4 regions of the Nocardia sp. NPDC049149 genome follow, and region 3 is predicted to be linked to each of the others. Evidence: riboswitches for the same ligand, from Rfam matches in the RefSeq annotation. Region 3 holds a riboswitch; each other region holds the start of a gene.
What was found. Region 3 has a riboswitch for S-adenosylmethionine ahead of ACGFNJ_RS41120 (amino acid ABC transporter permease). Riboswitches for the same ligand answer to the same signal wherever they lie in the genome.

Region 1 (3,201 bases), on a different contig from region 3:
CGTCGCGCGGGGTGAATGCAACGCAACCGTAGCAATTGCTCGAAATGAATACAACGGGTGCGTATCATTTGTTACCGGCGAGATTCGGATCGATACCGGGGCGGGTGCCAGGATGGACCGCATGAAGGTGAGGCGGCAGTGACGACATCGCGGGCCAGGGCGGACGGGCCGCGCAGGCGCTATGCGCCCCGCCTACCCCCCGAGCAGCGGCGGGCGCAACTGCTCGACGCCGCATTCACGGTGCTGAGCCGGGTGGAACTGCACGAGCTGAGCATGGAGGCGGTCGCCCAGGAGGCGGGCGTCGGCAAGCCGGTGCTCTACACCGTCTTCAAGACCCGCGCCGAACTCGTTGCGGCACTGCTGGAACGGGAACGCGAACGCGGCCTCGAGCAGGTCGCCGACACCCTGCCCGCGGACCTGATGGGCGCCGACCCGGTGGTTGCCGCCTCGGCGACGGTCGAGGCGTTCGTCGGTGTGGCACTGGAGAATCCGACCAGGTGGCGACTCATCCTGGCGGGTCCTGGCAATGCGCCCGACGAATACCGCGAAGCGCTACGGACGTCGCGGGCAGGCATCTTCGATCAGGCCGAAGCGCTGGTCCGGATGGGCACGACGCTCGAACCTCGATGGGCGGGTGTGGATTCCGCCCTGCTCACCAACTCGCTGCTGCAGGTCGCCGAGATGCTCGGCCGGCTGGCGGTCAGCGAGCCGGACGAGTATCCCAGGGAACGCCTGCAGGGCTTCGTACACGCCATCGTCCGGCTGCTCGTCGGCGCGCCGACCGCGGAATAACCTGCGCCCGAGCCGCTTTCGGTCGGACCGTGGTCGGCGCGCCGAACAATCCGCGCTCGCTCGGCGAACAGCGCTGCCTGCGAAGCGAACTCAGTCGCGGCGCCGGCGATGCAGCCGAGCCAACCGCACCGTCTCGATCAGCAGCTTCGACACCGCCGTCGCCTCGGTGAGGAACCCGTCGTGCCCATCGCGCGAATGCACGATCTCCAGTCGGTCGCAGCCGGGCAGCCCGTCCGCGAGTTCGCGCTGAGTGCGCAACGGATACAACCGATCCGAGTCGACACCGCCGACCACGCACGGCACCGGCGTAGCGGCCAATGCCGCGTGCACCCCACCGCGCCCGCGCCCGATGTCGTGCCGGTTCATCGCCTCGGTCAGCAGCACGTAGGTGCCGGGATCGAAACGGTTGCACAGCTTGTCGGCCTGGTGATCCAGGTAGCTCTGCACCGCGTAACGCCCACCCTGCCAGGGATCCTCGGCGTCCTGCGCGTTGTTCTCGAAGCGATGGTCGAGTTCGTCCTCGGTGCGATAGGTCAGGTGCGCGATCCGGCGCGCGATGCCCATGCCGCTCATCGGGGCGCGGTCGGTGTCGTGGTAGTCGCCGCCCTGCCAGTCCGGATCGGCCTTGATCGCGGCGATCTGGGTGGTCTGGGTGCCGATCTGGTCGGCGGTGGCGCGGGCGCCGACGGCGAGGACCAGTGCGGCGCCGACCCGGTCCGGCGCGCCGACCATCCACTCCAGCACCCGCATGCCGCCCATCGACCCGCCGACGACGGCGCCGAGGCGGTCGATGCCGAGCCGGTCCATCAGTGCGGCTTCGGCCGCCACCTGGTCCCGGATGGAAATCTCCGGAAACCGTGCACCCCAAGGCTTTCCGTCCGGCGCCAGGGTCGAAGGCCCGGTGCTGCCCTTGCAGCCGCCGAGCACGTTCGTCGCGATCACGCACCACTCGTCGGTGTCGAGCGGACAGCCGGCCCCGACCATCCCGTCCCACCACCCCGGCAGCGGGTGGATGTCGTCCGGATGACCGACCACGTGCGAATCGCCGGTCAGTGCGTGCTCGACCAGCACCACGTTGTCCAACTCCGGGGAGAGCTCACCCCAGCGCTGCACGGCCAGATGGACCTGCGGAATGACCGCGCCGCTTTCCAGCGTCAGGTCGCCGATCGGGATGATGCCGAGGCGTCCGTCCGGCGGTGGCAGGGCCACCCCGGCGGCGCGTGCGACGCTCGGTTCGGTATCCACGGTCACGTCGCCGCCGCCGTGACACCGGCGGACTGTGCATGCATGGTCGATGCGAGGTGGTTCTCGGGTAACGGGAAACGACACATTAAGGGAACCTCCTGGACGGCGCGCTTGCTCTCGACCTTCGAGAGCCCGGTCATCACCCGGAGCACCCCACCGCTGCTGGAGGGTTGCCGTCCAGCAAGCCGGGGCTTCGCGCTGGCACTCATGACCTGTTTCGCATCATAGCCAACGGCCGCGCGCGGCCCGAAACCTCACCCGCGATCGGCGCAGCAGATGCGAAGGAACTCGTCGAATGTCGAGGTGAAGGCCGCGCGCGAGGCTTGTGCCGCGGACTCGAGATCGTCGTCATCGAACGCGACCTCCTGGCATTCCATGCCGAGCTGGCCGACCAACTGCCAGACGCCGAGGATCATCCGCACCGGCAGGGCGTCGGGCTGGGTGCCGAGCCGCTCGGCCAGCACACCGGCGATCGGGGCGTTCTTGGCCTCGGCGTGATCGATGCTGCGCACGCTGACCGCCGAACTGCCGCGCATGATTCGCCGCATTTGCTGGAATCGGCGGAAGGTGACCGGGCCGGTGGCGTTGTCGGCCGACGCTCGGTCGACGACCTGCAGGAACGCTTCGCGCAATGACTGCAGCTCGTTGCCAGTGACCGGCATCCCACGCAGCGTTTCGGCGATGGCGGCCCCGAAGTCGACCACCGGCCCGAGCACGATGTCTTCCTTGCTCTCGAAGTACCGATTGATCGTGCGCGGCGAGATGTCGGCGGCGTTGGCGATCTGCTCGATGGTGGTCGCGTCGAATCCCTGTGTGTCGCACAGGTTCAGGCCCACTTCGATGATCCGCAACCTGGTCTGTTCCTTCTTGCGTTCACGCAGTCCGGCCGGGTGCGGTCCGTGGGGTGGGGTGGCGCTCGCAGGGTGTTCCGCTGCGGCACTCGCGCCCGTCGGCGTCGGTGACTCGAGCATGTTCACATGCTATCGCACACCGTCCTCTTCTTGTCTTGAACCGCCAAATGTCGGAGTGCGACATTTTTCCCTTGACGACAAATGTCGCCAAGTGTCAGGATGGTCGAGCACTTCGAACGACGAGGAGACCACAGTGACCGACACTGCGACCGCGGTAGACGTTCCGACCCAGCGGGGCAGTTCCGCCCGCTGG
Region 2 (3,201 bases), on a different contig from region 3:
ACGAACCTGGCGGCGATCAGCGCGCCGATGTTCCACGACAGGGCCGCGCCCACCGACGCCACCACGAACAGCGCGAGACCGAACAGCAGCACGCGCCGCCTGCCGAGGCGATCGGCGATCCGGCCCGCGGTGACCATGAACATCGACAGCGCCATCAGGAAAACGCCGAGGGTGAGCTCGGTATTCGACGGCCCAGCATGCAGGTCGTCGCCGATGGCAGGCAGCGCGGTGGTGACGATCGTCAGGTCGATGCACCCGAGAAACGAGGCCACCGCCAGCCCGGTGAAGCCGATCAACCGCCGTTGGGTGGGGATCGCTATGGTCATTCCACTCCCGTCGTTGTGTTCGATGCCGACTTTCGCTTCTTGAAACGCAAGGGCAGCCAGGCGACTCGCTCCGGATGCTCCGGCTCGACGAACAGTTCGCGCGTGCGGCCCATCGCTGCGGATATCCGCTGCGGGTAGATCACATAGTCGAATCCCTCATGCGCCCACAGCGGCATGATGATCGGGCATTCCTCCAAAAGGTAAGCACGGCACGATGTCCGGACCGCGTCCTGATCAACGTCGGGTTCCCGGGACACTCGTCGTTCGATGAATCGGTCGATGGTGCTGTCGATGGCGCGCCGGTAGGGCTCGTCGGTCTCGTAAGCCTGCTCGACCGCGTCGTAGAGGTCACCGTAGCGAGGATGGGACAGTGCGAAGTCCCATCGCAAAACGTTGGTGGGGCAGTCGATCTGGTCCAGATAGCCGATGTTGCGGACCAGCCATTCGTCGCCGGCGATCCTGGCCCGCGCATGCCGGTCGACATCGCTTCCGCCACTGAGGTTGTGCCGCTGCAGGGTGTCCGCGACGGCGATCGCGCATCGACCGAAGTTCGAGCGATTGATCAAATCGATGGTCGCGGCGAGCTTTTCGCCCTCGTGGTACTCGGCGCCGACGCTGACAAGCAGGACCGTCGAGCGGCCTTCGGTCGTGATGCCGTCCGACCGTAGGTCGTATGCCGCCTTGTGGGACGCCGAGAGCAGCGTGGTCGTCGTCATCAGCTCCACACCTTCAGCGAGTCGGCCGGATCACTGACACCGATGAACAATCCGATGGTGATGCGGGGACGGTCCTGCGAGGGCGCGACGGCATGGACACGGCGCGGGTCGATGAAGATCGCGTCCCCGACCCGCGGCGCGATCACCAGCGCCGGGTCGCCGACGGTGGCGCGGTCGATCCCGTACACGCGTTCACCGGAGCGATTCCGATACTCTCCCTCGTCGGGGTAGTCGTCCCAGATCTGTAATTCCCCGCCGCGGTCCGGCACGTCCAGGTAGACGTTGACCGACAGCTGCCGCGTAATGCGAATACCGAAGTCCTCCGGCAGGTTTCGGCTGACATTGTCGGTGTGCGGCTCGAGATCGACACCGGCGAGCTGGTAGCGCGCGACACCGGCGAAGAACGCCTGCCCGTCGCGCCGCAGCAAACTCGCCCCGGACGGCCAGATCTCGTCGAGCAGCAGTCGCAGGTCGTCCGCCGGATACGAATAGGGCGAGGCGATCTCGCGCAGGCGCTCGATATTGTCGCGCGCCTCGTCGAAGTACTGCCCGCGGCCCGCGTCGCTGCTCGTCTCGGAAAATGCGTGGCCGATGCGCCGGAACTGCGGATCGGTGGCCAGTGGGCCGTGATCCTGCCTGCCGACGAACGCCTTTCGTAAGTGATCGAGCGCGTCGGGCCGGACGAATCCGCCGAGCCGCACCGCGTGCACCGCCCCGTTCAGCAGCGCGGTCAGCGATTCGTGATCGAATCCCTGCCTGGTGGTGTCCAACACGCGGTCTCCGAGAGATGGCGTGGCCGTAGCCATGTCGTTCCCCTCTGGTTGTCGCTCGATGGACCGGCCACCGGCCCGGGCGTGCGGAAGGAGCTAGTCGACACAGACATGATTCGACCCCCGATCCCACCGTCAGGGCCCCAGAAAACGACGGAGCCCGCGCTTGCCCGGACCGCGGTACGCGGCTCGGCCTGGTCTTGACCCGGGGCACCCCGCCGCGGATGGAGGGTTGCCGGCCAGCTAGCCGGGGACTTGACGCTGGCACTCTTGACCTGAAATAAGAATCGCGCACGCCAGATGTGTTGTCACGCTTTAGAATCGGGTTGATTTTACGTGGTCACGGTGCCCAATCGGCGGGCGATGGTGCGGACGGTTCGTTTCCGGTAGCGCGCCCGCTATCGACTGTGCCATTGGGGTTGAGCGGCAGTTCGTCGAGGATCGTGCGCGCGGTCGGGACCACGACTACCGCCCCGGAACATCGGGGGCACCACACACCCTTGGTGGCGATCAGCCCACCCCCGTGGGGCAATACCTCAGCACTCGGGTCCCTAAAAGCGGCAGCACATCCGGCGCACAGTTAGACAAGTCCACCGCAACCCGACCGGAGCCACCGATGTCGATCTCGAGCACCCGCGCCACCTCGGCCGAACGTCGTGCCACGATCTCGACCGCCGACGGTGTTGCCCTCGCGGTGCGCGAATACGGACCGCGCAGTGCCGAACTCACCGTCGTCCTCCTGCACGGCCATTGCCTGCGCACCGAATCCTGGACCGACGTCCGCGATTCCTTACTCCGCCAATTCCCGCACGCCAGGGTCGTCTGCTACGACCACCGCGGCCACGGCGACTCCACCGCCGCCCCGCGCGACACCTACACCCTCGACCAGCTCGGCCACGACCTGCACACCGTGCTCGACGCGGTCGCCCCCACCGGCCCCCTGATCCTGGTCGGCCACTCCATGGGCGGCATGACCGCACTCACCTACCTGAGCCAGCACCCGCATCAGATCGGCACCCGCATCGTCGGCGTCGCGCTGCTCGCCACCGCCGCAAGCGGTCTCGCCGACGCGGGCTTCGGCCGGCTCCTCCGCCACCCGATCATCTCGCTCTTCCAGGCCGCCGTTCGTTGCGCTCCCCGCACCATGCAGCACGCAAAACGCCTCGCCTGCAAGGTCTTCGCCCCGATCGTCCGCACCGCCGAGTTCGGCAACCGCAAGATCAGCCCCCGAGTGCTGGCGCTGGCCAACGCCATGCACAACGAAACCCCCATCGTCACCATGGCCACCTTCTTGACCAGCTTCATGGCCTACGACCAAACCGCCACCCTCCCAGCCCTTTCCAAGATCCCCACGCTCATCCTCTGCGGCGCCGCCGACCTGATGACCCC
Region 3 (3,201 bases):
GTTGTCGAGCACCGTCAGATGCGGAAACAGGTTGAACTGCTGGAAGACGAAACCGATGCGGGAGCGTTGCTTGCGCACCGCGCGGTCGGGGAGGGCGTGCAAGGTGTTGCGGCGCAGGCGATAGCCGATCAACTCGCCGTCGATGTGCACGGTGCCTGCGTCCAGTGTCTCCAGGTGGTTGACCACCCGCAGCAGGGTGGACTTGCCCGAGCCGGACGGGCCGATCACCGTGACTACCTCGCCGGACCGCACGGTCAGATCGATGCCGCGCAAAATCTCGTGCGCGCCATAGGATTTGCGGACGCCGCGTACCTCGACGGCGGCGGTGGCGGTCATCGGGTCGCTCCGCGTGGTGCGGCGGAACCGGTTTCGGCGATCTCACGCAGCTTCTGCCAGCCGCGCTGCAGCGGCGACGGCGGAGGTGTGCGTTGTGCGCCCTTGGCGTAGTGGCGCTCGATGTAGTACTGCGCGACCGAGAGCACGGTGGTGAGCACGATGTACCAGGCGGTGGCGACCATCAGCAGCGGCACCACCCGGCCGTTGCGGCCGTAGATCACCTGGACCTGGTAGAAGAGTTCGGCGATCGCCATCACCGACACGATCGAGGTGCCCTTGAACAGGCTGATCACCTCGTTGGTCGCGTTCGGCAGGATCGACCGCATCGCCTGCGGCACCACGATGGTGCGAAACTGGCGCACCCGCGGAATACCGAGCGCGGCAGCGGCTTCGAGCTGGCCCGCGTCGACGGAGATGATGCCCGCCCTGATGATCTCGGCCGAGTACGCGGCCTGGTGCAGCGCGAGCCCGATCACCGCCGCGGTGAACCCGCTGATCACCCCGTTCACCTCGAAGGTGAAAAACGCTGGGCCGAAAGGGATCCCGATCGACAGCGTGTGGTACAGGTAGGCGATGTTGAACCAGAACAGCAGCTGCACGATCAGCGGGATCGAGCGGAACGCCCAGATGTAGCTCCACGAGATCACCCGCAGCACCGGATTGTTCGAGAGCCGGGCGATGGCAAGGGCGGTGCCGAGCAGGAAGCCGAGCGCGGTGCCCCACGCGGTGAGCTCCAGCGTCACCCGCAGCGCGGACAGCACCGATTTCGCGGTGATGTACTGGGCGAAGGTCGGCCAATCCCAGCCGGGGTTGGTGGCAAGGCCGTGGATGAACTGCGCGAGCAGGACGAGCGCGACGGCGCTGATCACCCAGCGCCACGGGTGCCAGGGTTTGGCCACGGTGGGAGCTGGCGCTGTGACCGGCGGCGGTGGGGCGGGCTCGTCCGGTGCCAGCTCGGCGGCGGCATCGGGTGCGACGGACGCACTCATATCGGGAGGTCCTTCGGAAGAACGAAATGTGACCGCCCCTCATCGGGCCGCGGTCACCTCACCCGGCCAGCGACGGGTGCACTGTCTGGCTGCGGTCAGCCCCGACAGCTCGCGGACGTCACCTTGCACTGATCGATATGTCGGCGTCCCCACCGGATGCCGCGGACAGCTTCGATGACCATGTCGGTTCCTCCATCGGTCCTGGCGGAAGCACCCGCACCCGCTGTACGGGGGGTTGCTGCGACGTCGACGAGCCAGGTCTCTCGGTCGCTCTGGATGGTTGCCGCCGATCCGGACACCGCAGGATGTCAGGGTCGAGCGGAATTATCATGCCCAGCGGCCGAACCCTTAGACAAGGGAACGAATCACCGTGAGCCTAGCCCTTGTCGCACGGCGCGCGGTCCCGCAGAATTCGTCGCTGACAAGCGGTGTCACCGCGTGGGGTTCAACCGGATCACGATGTTGTCGGAGGACGGCTCCGGTACCGATTCGCCGGTGACCCTGACTTTCAGAGTGCGCCCGGTATCGCGGTCGACGAAGGACAGGGGCGGGCGGCCGTCCTGCAGGTATTTGTCGCCCCACTGCATCAGGGACAGGAAGACCGGCAGCAGATCCTCGCCGGACTCGGTCAGTAGATACTCGTCGTGGATCCGTTTGCCGGGCTCCCGATAGGGCACGCGGGTGACGATCCCGGCGGATTCGAGCTGTTTGAGCGCTCGTGACGCAGCGGGCGCCGACGTGCCGATCCGTGCCACGAAATCTTCGAATCGTGTTGTGCCATAGAAGCATTCTCGAATCGCGAGAAACACCGTCTTGGTGCTGAGCAGGCTCAGCACCCGCTCCGCCGAGCAGCCGTCGCTTGCTGACCACGCGTCGCGATCGCGCAGCCGCTTTTCGAACTCCATCACCACTCCAGCATTGTAACTAACGGTTGCGTTATTCAGCATCCCGTGCTTGTATCTAACTAACGTAATCGTTACTGAGATGGAGGGTGCAATGGTTGCGGTGCAGGACAAGGTGGCTGTGGTAACCGGGGGCCGGCGTGGGCTCGGCGCGACGCTGGTCGACGAACTGTTGGCGCGTGGGGCCCGAAAGGTCTATTCGACCGCGCGCGCGGCGTACCTCGACAGCAGGCCGGAGGTGGTCACCGCCGCGCTCGAGGTGCGTTCGGCGGACTCGGTTGCCGCGTTCGCGGAACTCGCCTCCGACGCCCAGCTCGTGTTCAACAACGCGGGAACCCTGCTACCGGGTGCATTGCTGACGGGCGACTTCGACAGGGTCACCGAGACATTCGATGTCAATGTCTTCGGACCGCTGCGCGTGGCGCGGGCCTTCGCGCCGATCCTGGCCGCCAACGGCGGCGGTGCGCTGGTGAACATGCACTCCGTGCTGTCCTGGCTGGCGGGCAGCGGCGCATACGGGGCATCCAAGGCCGCCGCGTGGTCGGTGACGAACTCGCTGCGTATCGAGTTGGCGCAGCAGCACACTCAGGTCGTCGGCGTGCACGCGGGATTCATCGACACCGAGATGGTGTCGGCAGTCCAGGCACCGAAGGCCACGCCCGCCGAGATCGCCGCGCGAATCCTCGACGGCCTCGAAGCGGGCCACACCGAAGTGCTGGCCGATGCCGTCACCGTCGATGTCAAAGCGGCCCTCTCCGGGCCGGTGGAGCAGCTGATCTTCGCCGCCGCCCGCTGAGATCACCAGAGGAGCACCGAAAGCCATGCCACTGTGGACAATTCATCACACGCCTGGAATCTTCACCGACACCGACACCGACAAACACAAGCTCGCCGCGCGCATTGCCGACCACTACGAATCGGTCGGCCTGCCGAGGTTCTATGTGGTGACGCTGTTTCATGAAGTCCGTCCCGAG
Region 4 (3,201 bases), on a different contig from region 3:
GCCCAGGCCCAATCGTCGCGCTCGGCCTCCGACAGCGCCCCGTGCAGGATCGTGTCGTGCCCGCGCCGACCGAGCTCGGCAACCAGCTCGCCTGCCACCCCGGCGTACTCGTCCGCCGCCACCGAAATCCGCATACGCCCAGCGTAATGCGGCTTCGATCCGAGTGGTGGCCGCTTCGCGCCCGACCCGGTCCCGCACAGGCGGTGACCGAGCCGGCGCGAACGTCAGCTCAGAGCGTGTTCGAGGTCGGCGAGGAGGTCTTCGACATCCTCCAGGCCGACGGAAATCCGCACGACACCGTCGGTCAGCCCGATAGTGGCACGCCCTTCGGGGCCCATGGCCCGGTGCGTGGTGGTGGCAGGGTGGGTGATCAAGGACTTCGCGTCACCGAGGTTGTTGGAGATGTCGATGACGCGCAGCCGGTTGAGCACCTCGAAAGCCCGCTTCTTCGCCTCGTGCGCAGTCGCATTCAGCTCGAAGGTGACCACGGTGCCGCCTGCACTCATCTGGCTGTTGGCCAGTGCATGCTGCGGATGTGATTCCAGGAAGGGATATCTCACCCAGCTGACGGCCTTGTTGCTCTCCAGGAACCGGGCGATCCGCAAGGCGGACTCGGTCGAATGCCGCACCCGCAGCGGCATGGTCTCCAAGCCCTTGAGCAAGGTCCACGCGTTGAACGGGCTCAGCGCCGGACCGGTATGGCGCATCAGCGTTTTCACCGGTCCGTCGATGTAGTCCTGTGCGCCGAGGATGGCGCCGCCGAGCACTCGGCCCTGACCATCGATGTGCTTGGTGCCGGAGTAGACGACCACATCGGCGCCGAGCTCGAAGCCGCGCTGCAGCAGCGGGGTGGCAAAGACGTTGTCCAGCACCACCTTCGCGCCCGCCGCATGCGCGAGCTCGGTGACCCGGCGCACATCGACGAGCGTCTGCATCGGGTTGGCGGGCGTCTCGAAGAACACCGCCTGAGTGGGCACCGACAGCGCCTGCTCCCACTGGTCCAGGTCCTCGCCGTCGACGAAGACGGTCTCGATGCCCCAGCGCGGCAGGATCTCGTTGCACACCACGAAGCAGGACCCGAACAGGCTGCGCGCGGCCACCAGTCGGTCGCCTGCACCGAGCAACGCGCCCAAAGCGGTGAACACCGCGGACATTCCGCTCGCGGTGGCGAAACACGCCTCGGCGCCGTCGAGCAGCCGCATCCGCTCCTCGAACATGGCGACCGTCGGATTGCCGTACCTGGAGTAGACGAAATGCTCGACGTCACCGGTGAACGCCGCCTCGGCGGCCTCCGCGCTCTCGTAGACGAAGCCGGAGGTCAGATACAGCGCCTCGGAGGTTTCCTCGAAACCGGAGCGCCGCAACCCGCCGCGCACGCCGAGCGTGCCGGGGCCGACGCCCTCGGGCAGCGGCTTGTCGAACGCACCACCGGTGATCATGACCGCCTCCCGGCAGCGTGACAGCACCCACTCATGACTGCCGCCACGGCAATCCGAGGGCACGCCAGCCGGAGCCGCCGCGATGCCCGTTCTCGTCGAGCGGACCCTCGAAGCCCTCGAGCACGTTGTAGGACGTGCCGAAGCCCGCGTTGGTCGAGGCGATCGCCGCGCCGATGGAGCGCTGGCCCGACCGACAGAGGAAGATCACCGGTGCCTCGGGGTTGTGCCCCTCCAGCTCCTTGACCAGCTCTTCGGTGAACTCGCTGTTGCGGGTGCCGGTGGCGTCGACCCATTCGATCAGCACGGTCTCCCGCTCGATCGAACTGGTGTCTGGCACGCCGACGAACTTCCACTCGGCGGCAGTACGCACGTCGACCAGAATGGCTTCCGGATTGTCCCGCAACAGGTCCCAGGCCTGCTGTGGGGTGATGTCACCGGCATAACTCATGTGGACCTCCTAGAATCCGCACTTGCCGCGCTCAGGTTTGACGCACGGCCAGGTCGTCACCCGGAGCACCCCACCGCGGAGGAGGGTTGCCGACCAGTATTGCCGGGGCTTGTCACTGGTTCTCATGACCTTCGATTGAGATTGCCTGGACAGGGGTCAACCTGTCAAACGGCTGTTCAAGAGGTGAGAAACGGTTACGTGCAGACCAGCCATTTGTTGCCGGATCGGGTCAGATTCCAGGTCGCGGTCTGCTCGACGCCGTCGACTTTGGTCGTCACGGTCGCCTTAGCCCGGTCGCCATCGACCATCGGATCGACGAGTTGCGTGATTTCCACGGTCTTTCCGCGCCCGGATCGTCCGGCCAGCGGCGACCGCTCCGGCACGAAGCCCTGGCAGCCCGTGCCTGGTGGGGGCACTGCCTCGGTTTGGTTGGAGCCCTCGACGAAGCCACGCACCGCTGCGGCGATCCGGTCGGATTCTGTGACATTTTTCTCAGCGGGCGAGAGCACCCCGCCGAGGATGATCGCGCCGAGCACGAGCACCGCGACAACGGCCGCCGCGACGAACGGCGCGACCGACCGTTTGTCGGTCTGATCGACCACGATGACCTCGTCGTCCGCGGGCGGTTGCTGATCGCTCATAACGACGATGATCCCTGGTCGGCCCGGTTATCCGCCGACCACCCCCACACGATGCGGCGGCCTGCGCCGATGCCGGCGACACCGCGAGGTGATTCGGGCACGCGCAGTGGGTAACCGGGACGGAACGGGCAGTGCGGCATCCACTCAGTTCACGCACCGCCCGGGGCCGCACTCGCCACCACCGATAGAATCGCGGGACTGCGGCCTGCTGTCATAGCCGCGGCAGGAGTGGCCACGAGCCGACGACTCCGGTGTCCGCATCGACAGGTGCAACCAGCCAGCGCGTAACTTAGCCTAGGCTAAGGAAGACGCCGTAATTGTTCTCGACCAATAAAGGGTGCGCGTAAAAGATGACCGAACAGAGTGCAGGTTCCCGCCCGCTCCGCATCGCCATCGTTGGCGCCGGACCGGCCGGTATCTACGCCGCAGACGCCCTGATGAAGTCCGATGCCGAGGTGAGCATCGACCTCTTCGAGCGGATGCCCGCGCCGTTCGGGCTGATTCGCTACGGCGTCGCACCGGACCACCCGCGCATCAAGGGCATCATCACCGCCCTGCACAAGGTCCTCGACAAGCCGCAGGTCCGCCTGCTCGGCAACATCGACTACGGCACCGACATCACCCTCGACGACCTGCGCAGCTTCTACGACGCGGTCATCTTCTCCACCGGAGC

Region 1: another riboswitch for S-adenosylmethionine. It lies ahead of ACGFNJ_RS22430 (homoserine O-acetyltransferase); the one in region 3 lies ahead of ACGFNJ_RS41120 (amino acid ABC transporter permease).
Region 2: another riboswitch for S-adenosylmethionine. It lies ahead of ACGFNJ_RS32680 (2OG-Fe(II) oxygenase); the one in region 3 lies ahead of ACGFNJ_RS41120 (amino acid ABC transporter permease).
Region 4: another riboswitch for S-adenosylmethionine. It lies ahead of ACGFNJ_RS02155 (rhodanese-like domain-containing protein); the one in region 3 lies ahead of ACGFNJ_RS41120 (amino acid ABC transporter permease).

What each region holds. Positions count from the first base shown of each region.
Region 1 is NZ_JBICTD010000005.1:374,793-377,993, reverse strand. Features, by position in the region: gene ACGFNJ_RS22435 (TetR/AcrR family transcriptional regulator) at 139-792, shown strand; gene ACGFNJ_RS22430 (homoserine O-acetyltransferase) at 883-2,043, opposite strand; SAM riboswitch class IV at 2,140-2,250, opposite strand; gene ACGFNJ_RS22425 (TetR/AcrR family transcriptional regulator) at 2,292-3,008, opposite strand.
Region 2 is NZ_JBICTD010000009.1:242,728-245,928, forward strand. Features, by position in the region: gene ACGFNJ_RS32670 (MFS transporter) at 1-326, opposite strand, end outside; gene ACGFNJ_RS32675 (tRNA-dependent cyclodipeptide synthase) at 323-1,042, opposite strand; gene ACGFNJ_RS32680 (2OG-Fe(II) oxygenase) at 1,042-1,815, opposite strand; SAM riboswitch class IV at 1,970-2,088, opposite strand; gene ACGFNJ_RS32685 (alpha/beta fold hydrolase) at 2,429-3,201, shown strand, end outside.
Region 3 is NZ_JBICTD010000016.1:93,239-96,439, forward strand. Features, by position in the region: gene ACGFNJ_RS41115 (amino acid ABC transporter ATP-binding protein) at 1-336, opposite strand, end outside; gene ACGFNJ_RS41120 (amino acid ABC transporter permease) at 333-1,325, opposite strand; SAM riboswitch class I at 1,515-1,608, opposite strand; gene ACGFNJ_RS41125 (winged helix-turn-helix transcriptional regulator) at 1,757-2,230, opposite strand; gene ACGFNJ_RS41130 (SDR family oxidoreductase) at 2,322-3,023, shown strand; gene ACGFNJ_RS41135 (tautomerase family protein) at 3,049-3,201, shown strand, end outside.
Region 4 is NZ_JBICTD010000001.1:430,761-433,961, forward strand. Features, by position in the region: gene ACGFNJ_RS02145 (RpiB/LacA/LacB family sugar-phosphate isomerase) at 1-134, opposite strand, end outside; gene ACGFNJ_RS02150 (O-succinylhomoserine sulfhydrylase) at 225-1,439, opposite strand; gene ACGFNJ_RS02155 (rhodanese-like domain-containing protein) at 1,471-1,887, opposite strand; SAM riboswitch class IV at 1,901-2,017, opposite strand; gene ACGFNJ_RS02160 (hypothetical protein) at 2,082-2,528, opposite strand; gene ACGFNJ_RS02165 (FAD-dependent oxidoreductase) at 2,879-3,201, shown strand, end outside.